2 regions of the Aceticella sp. 75b-Ac genome follow, and region 1 is predicted to be linked to the other one. Evidence: predicted binding sites of a transcription regulator. Region 1 holds the regulator's gene; the other holds the start of a gene.

Region 1 (3,443 bases):
CCTTTAAAAAATTTAAAATTTGAGGGAGTTTTCGTTAAATCCTTCACAGGAGTTAAACAGCTTACATATATAAGTAAACCTGATAAAAAAATAAAAAGTAAATATTTGATTTTGTGCCACTTCAATTAATACCACTCCCTTCTATTATTTTTTTGATTTTGTCTAAGTTTAAAATAACCTTATAAATGACTTTATATACTGTCAATATATCGGCTTAATAGAAAAAAGCAAAATCATTTATAAATATAAACAAGTTAATCAAATTTTAAATAAAAAAAGCACTTAAGTGCCTTTTTTATTTATTTCTATCTTCTTTTTGAATCTTTGTGCCATATCAATAAGCTCTTTAGAATGATTCAATGTTAATTCTGTTACCTTTGTACCGCTGATTATCCTTGAAAGCTCTTTTATTTTACCATCATAGTCAAGTTTTTGTATATTAATGTATGTTTTACTATCTTTTGTTATTTTTAAAATTTTATAATGTACATCAGCCATTGATGTAATCTGTGGTAAATGTGACACACATATTATTTGACGGTTCCTTGAAATATATGCTATTTTTTCTGCAACAGCCTGTGCAGCCCTCCCACTTATACCTGTATCAACTTCATCAAAAATTAATGTTGAAATACCATCAAAATCTGCTAAAATTGTTTTAAGTGCCAACATTATTCTGGACAGTTCACCACCCGAGGCAATTTTAGATAAAGGCTTTAAAGGTTCTCCAACATTTGTTGAAATCATAAACTCCACTTCATCCATACCGTTTTCATTAGGTTCCTGTAAATTTTTTATATCAACTTTAAAAATTGCATTATTCATATTTAATTCATTTAAAATAATTTTTATATTTTTTTCAAGATAGTCCGCTATTTGAGTTCTTTTATCGTGTATAATTCCAGATAACTTAATAATTTCATTTTTCAATCTGTTTTTTTCATCATTAATTTTTTTTATTTCTTCTTCTGAGTTTAATAATTTTTCAAGCTCTATTTCCTTTTCTTTTTGAAATTCCAATATAGCTTCAATTGTTATACCATATTTTCTTTTTAAATTGCTAATAAGGTCAAGCCTATTTTCAATCTCATCGAGACTTTCAGGACTAAAATCAATATTTTCTATATAATTCCTTATCTGAAATGCGCAGTCTTCAAGTGTAAATAAAGCATTTTCAATATATTCCTTTAAATCCGATAATTTTTTATCAATAGCCATTGATAAATCAATATTTTTTATTATGACATTTATGCTATCAATAACTGCATTGTTATTTTCCCTACCTTCATATAAGATATTATATGTTTCATTCATAAATGTAAACAATTTTTCTGAATTTATTAATATATTTCTTTTTTCCGTTAATTCCTTATCTTCATTTATCCTTAAATTTGCATTTTTTATCTCATTGATTTGATATTTTAATAAATCGATTTTTGATAATTTTTCATTGTCATCAAGATAATAATCTTTAAGTTTTCTTTCTATAGAATAATATTTATCAAGAAGCTTTCTTAGCTGTTCTCTAATTGTATAAAATTCATTATCCTGAAAGCTATCAAGAAGCATTATGTGTTTAGTATTGTCAAGCAAAAATTGATGTTCATGTTGACCAAGTATATCAACAAGAAGTGAACCAAGTTTATTTAAAAACGATAATGACACAATGCGGTTGTTTACTCTGCAATAATTTCTTCCACTTGATGTGATTTCTCGACTTATTATTAAAGTATCATCATTTTCATAATCTATTCCTGCTTCATTTATAATATTGATAATATCTTTTTTGTTTGAATCTATATAAAATATTCCCTCTACAAATCCTTTATCAGTACCATTTCTTATTATATCCTTATTTGCTCTTCCACCTAATAATAACACCATTGAATCAATTACAATCGACTTTCCAGCACCTGTTTCACCTGTTAATATATTTAAACCTTCGCCAAAATTAATCTGCAAATTATCTATAAGCGCAATATTTCTTATGTTTAATGCAAGTATCATTTGAAACCCTCCAAAATCACTTCATTAATTTATTCAATCTATCAAGGATCTCTTTCATGGATTTCTCTGTTCTTACAAGCATGAAAATCGTATTATCTCCTGCAAGAGTTCCAACTACATCATTCCAATTCAGTGTATCAATTGCCTCTGCTGCTGCTGGTGCAGTTCCAGACAATGTTTTAATAACTATTGTATTTCCAGCATAATCAATATTTACAATGGAACCAGCCAGTAATGTTATTAATTTATCAGTAACATTACTGTTTACTTTTTTCATTGTTGCATATTTGTATTTAGTCCCATCATCACTTAGAACTTTTATAAGTCTAAGTTCTTTAATATCACGTGATACAGTTGCCTGTGTCACATTAATCCCTTCTTTTTGCAATGCTTCTGCTAATTCTTCCTGTGTTTCAATTTCATTTTTATCAATTATCTCCAGTATTTTTGCGTGTCGTATAATTTTCATTATTTATAACACCTCATCTTATGTTTGTATTTCTTTCAGATAATTTGTCTCTTAACAAATCAAAAAAATTTGTATTTTCAATTTTTATTAAGTTTGTATACTTGCTGCTCTTTTTGATATAAACTAAATTTCGGCTGTTTAATTTATAACCCTGCTGTCCATCAGTTGTAACCATGATATCCTGATTTTCATCGGCTATTTTCAGTTTCACCTTATCATTTGATGAAACTATTATGGAACGAGAATGTAAAGCATGAGGACAAATAGGGGTAATTATAAGCAATTCAAGATTTGGATATACTATAGGTCCTCCAGCAGAAAGTGAATACGCAGTAGAACCTGTAGGGCTTGATATTATTACTCCATCTGATAAATATGTATCAAGATATTGGTCATTCACATATGCTTCAAGCCTTACCATATGCGGAAAAACACCTCTCGTTACAACAATATCATTTAAAGCCATGAATTTTACTATTTCCATATCATTATTTATAATACTAGCCTCAAGCATCATTCTCTTATCAATTGTATACTCACCATTATATAATTTTTCCATAGCAGCAAAAATATTGTTACTATCTACCTCTGCTAAAAACCCTAAATGCCCCAAATTTACTCCAAGTATAGGAGTAGAGTAAGGTGCACACTGTCTGGCAATGTTTAATATCGTTCCATCTCCACCTAAAACTATTAAACAATCACATTCTTTATATATCTCTATGGAATCTTTGCCATATTCAGGATATTCTATTTTTGATGCTATTATTTCATTTAAAAAAGGTAACCCATTGTGCTCCAAAATCCATTTAACAAGTATTTTTGTCGTTTCTAAATCCTTATCCTTATGTATATTCGGTACAATTCCAATTTTTTTCATAAAATCACCACATAGTTATACATATTCATACCCCTTATTCTATATAAATTTTAAATATCCTTCTTTTTAATTTAAATTTTTATGTGC
Region 2 (3,443 bases), 1.0 Mb from region 1:
TAGGAAGCGGGACTCCTATAACACCGGTTGAACATACTAAAACATCATTTTTATCAATTTTAAGCATCTCTGCCGTCTTTTCAGCCATTTTCAAAGCATCTTCGTAGCCTTTTTCACCCGTACAAGCATTTGCATTGCCACTGTTTACAACAATTGCCTGTGCTTCACTCTTTTTAATATTTTCCATATCAAGAAGCACCGGGGCTGCTTTAACCTTATTTGTAGTAAATACCGCCGCTGCATTCGCTTTTTTTTCTGTGTATATAAGTGCAAGGTCTTTTTTACACTTCTTTATACCTGAATGTACTCCTGCCGCTTTAAACCCTTTTGGTGATGTAATACCACCTTCTATAACCTCAATTTCTTCCACTATCAAATCCTCCTATCTGTTCATTAACCCTAATTTCTTACAACCTTTTATTTTATCTACGGGATAGTTGGTACCATATCCAAGCCTGTATTTTCAGGAAACCCAAACATGATATTCATATTCTGTACAGCTTGCCCTGATGCACCTTTTATAAGATTGTCTATAACCGACATTATTATTAATGTATTTGCATGTTTATCAATCTCAAAGCCTATCTGGCAGAAATTTGAATCATAAACATTTTTAGTCGCCGGATAATTGCCGGGTTTTAATACTTTTACAAAATATTCGTCTTTATAAAAATCTTTGTATATATCATAAACATCCTCAATTCTTGTTTCCTTTTTCAGATTACAGTACATTGTACTTAATATACCCCTTGTCATAGGTGTAAGATGAGGTGTAAATATAACCCTTGTATTTTGACCTGCGATTTTTGTAAGTTCCTGCTCTATCTCAGGACGATGCCGGTGTTTTGCAACATTATATGCCCTTATATTGTTATTGCATTCCACATACATATTAATTTGATTTGGACTGTGACCTGCACCTGATACACCTGACTTTGAATCTATTATTACATTATGTTCCACAATACCGCTTTTCAATACCGGAGCAAGACCTAAAATAGCGCTTGTGGGATAACATCCGGGATTACCTATAATCGGTGCTTTTTTTATCGTCTCCCTATATATCTCGGGAAGTCCATATACCCTTTCAATCTTATCATATTCATCACAATTCCCCGTATACCATTCCTTATATGTTGAATAATCGTCAAATCTGAAATCTGCCCCCAAATCTATAACCTTGACTTTTCCTAATGTCTTACTTGCAATCTCATAAGCATATCCGGAAGGTAATGCTATAAATAATACATCACATACTGATGCGGCTTTTTCCAAATCCATATCCTCAAGCTTATTTTCACAAAAACCTTCAAGAGATGGATAAACATCTGAAATCGCTCTTGAGTTATAACGCTGTGAAGACAAATATACAATCTTTGCATCCTTATGTTTTGAAAGTATTCTTATAAGTTCAATACCTGTAAAGCCCGTTGCTCCAAATATTCCTACTCTAACCATTGAGACTACGCCTCCAATTCTTTGTTGATAAAATATTAATTAAAATTTATAATTATGCATTAAAATGTAAAAAAATACTTTTGAATATTTAACAACTATTATATCACCATAAAATAATTTTTCAAGAGGTTTTAAAAATTTATTTTGACTAAAAAAGAAAACATTAAGCAGACAAGAGGACCGTCCCCTTTGTCTGGTCCCCTTTGTCTGCTTTGTCTGATATTTTTAAGATTAAAGTATTGCCAGCAAGGTATTATAAGCTGTTTCTACCATCTCTTCACATGAGATTTTTTTTGCTTTTAACTCTCTGCATTCTAATGTTCCGAACTTATCCTTTATATTCTTAATAAATTCCTTTGTTTTCACTGTCACCATACGTGGATCATTCTCATAATATGAGCTTATTGCCATGATACCTCCGGTTATTGCACCGCAAACGCTTCCTACCTTCATTCCCGTTCCGAAACCCAGTGCTAAATTCATAGCTTTTTCATCTAAGCCAAGGTTAAGCTTTTCGTTTGCTGCTAATAATACCGACTTACAGCAATTATGGTTTGTAAAATATACTAATGGATTTGCCATTTTTTTCTCCTCTTTGTTATAAAATTAATATTTGCTTAATGCATCAAGTGCAGCCATTACTATCGGATAAGCTGTTGGAGCCGATGTTACAAGCGGATGTGTAGCAATTTGCAAGTGTACCATTTCACTTATAGTCATTCGTTGCTGAATTGCCAGCGCAATAATATTTATCATTTCTCCTACGGAAACTCCTCCGCTTATCTGTCCTCCAATAATGTAACCGCTTCTTCTTTCAAAAATCAACTTGACATCCTGCATTGACACATCATCAAATTTACCTGGATGCCTGTCCGTAGCCGAAGCTTCTCCTACTACTACATCATAACCTTCTTCAACAGAGTGCATCTCTGTAAGTCCTGCTGAAGCCACCACAAGATTTCCAACCTTTGTAGAAAAAGCACTTACCGTTCCGAGGGATTTTCTACTTGAAACAATACCATACATATTAAGAGATGCAATCCTTGCCTCAGCAGCAGCAATTGATGCCAACATGACACCTGATGTCTTTCCTGTAAAAAAGTCCGTCTTATGTGCACAATCTCCCACCGCATAAACATCCTTTACTGATGTTCTCATATATCCGTCAACCATTATGGCTCCTGTTTCATCAAGAGATAGACTGGCATCTTTCGCAAGTTCAGATTTGGCTCTTGTCCCCAATGATAATATAACCGCATCTGCTTCCATTTTATCTCCATCATTGAAAACTACATGTGATACCTTCCCATCACCTGCTATTTCTGTAACCCTTTTGCCTTTTATTAGATTTATTCCTCTTTTTATGAGGATTTCCTCTACTTTTGAAGAGAATTTTTCATCAAAGGATTTCCATAAAATATTTTTGCTTGAGCTTATCAGGGTTACATTCTTTTTTAATTTGTTTATCTCATCCGAAACCTCTATCCCAATGAATCCTCCTCCAATGACAACAACCTTATTTAATCCCTTCAAGGCATCTTTTAATGCATCTATTTCATAAATATATTTAGTTATGGTGTAAACATTTTTCAGTTCAGTGCCTTTTATAAATGATGGTATTGTTGGATTAGACCCTGTTGCAAAAACCAGCTTTTCATATCCGAACTTTTCACCTGTTTTTGTTTCGACAATTTTTTCTTTTAAATCCACCTTTATAACCCTGTCAATAAGTATATCAATGTTTTTGTCTGTCATATTTTTGTCAGGAACAATATCTTCTGATGAACTCTTCAAAGTTCCAAAAATATAAGGTATACCGCATGGAACAGGAACCTCCGGCTGATCCCTTATAATCAAGATTGTCTTATCCTTATGAAATTTTCTCACTGTTGAAGCTGTTACCATACCCGCTGCACTCCCACCTATTATTATAAGGTCTATTTTCTTCATTATTATTTCTCCTTTCACATTTTTTGTATTTTTTA

The links. The regulator ArgR, encoded in region 1, controls arginine synthesis, uptake and breakdown. The targets are predictions, from matches to a motif close to ANTGNATAAANATACA.
Region 2: argC (N-acetyl-gamma-glutamyl-phosphate reductase) is a predicted target of ArgR. The motif match lies at 1,504-1,519, and genes of this name have one in related genera.

The regions. Positions count from the first base shown of each region.
Region 1 covers NZ_CM190971.1:507,672-511,114, reverse strand. Annotated here, with positions in the region: gene spoIVB (SpoIVB peptidase) at 1-125, opposite strand, end outside; gene recN (DNA repair protein RecN) at 283-2,007, opposite strand; gene AC0LWJ_RS02745 (arginine repressor) at 2,024-2,479, opposite strand; gene AC0LWJ_RS02740 (NAD(+)/NADH kinase) at 2,490-3,356, opposite strand; gene AC0LWJ_RS02735 (TlyA family RNA methyltransferase) at 3,423-3,443, opposite strand, start outside.
Region 2 covers NZ_CM190971.1:1,536,681-1,540,123, forward strand. Annotated here, with positions in the region: gene argJ (bifunctional ornithine acetyltransferase/N-acetylglutamate synthase) at 1-370, opposite strand, end outside; gene argC (N-acetyl-gamma-glutamyl-phosphate reductase) at 427-1,458, opposite strand; gene AC0LWJ_RS07935 (C-GCAxxG-C-C family (seleno)protein) at 1,690-2,040, opposite strand; gene AC0LWJ_RS07940 (FAD-dependent oxidoreductase) at 2,065-3,408, opposite strand.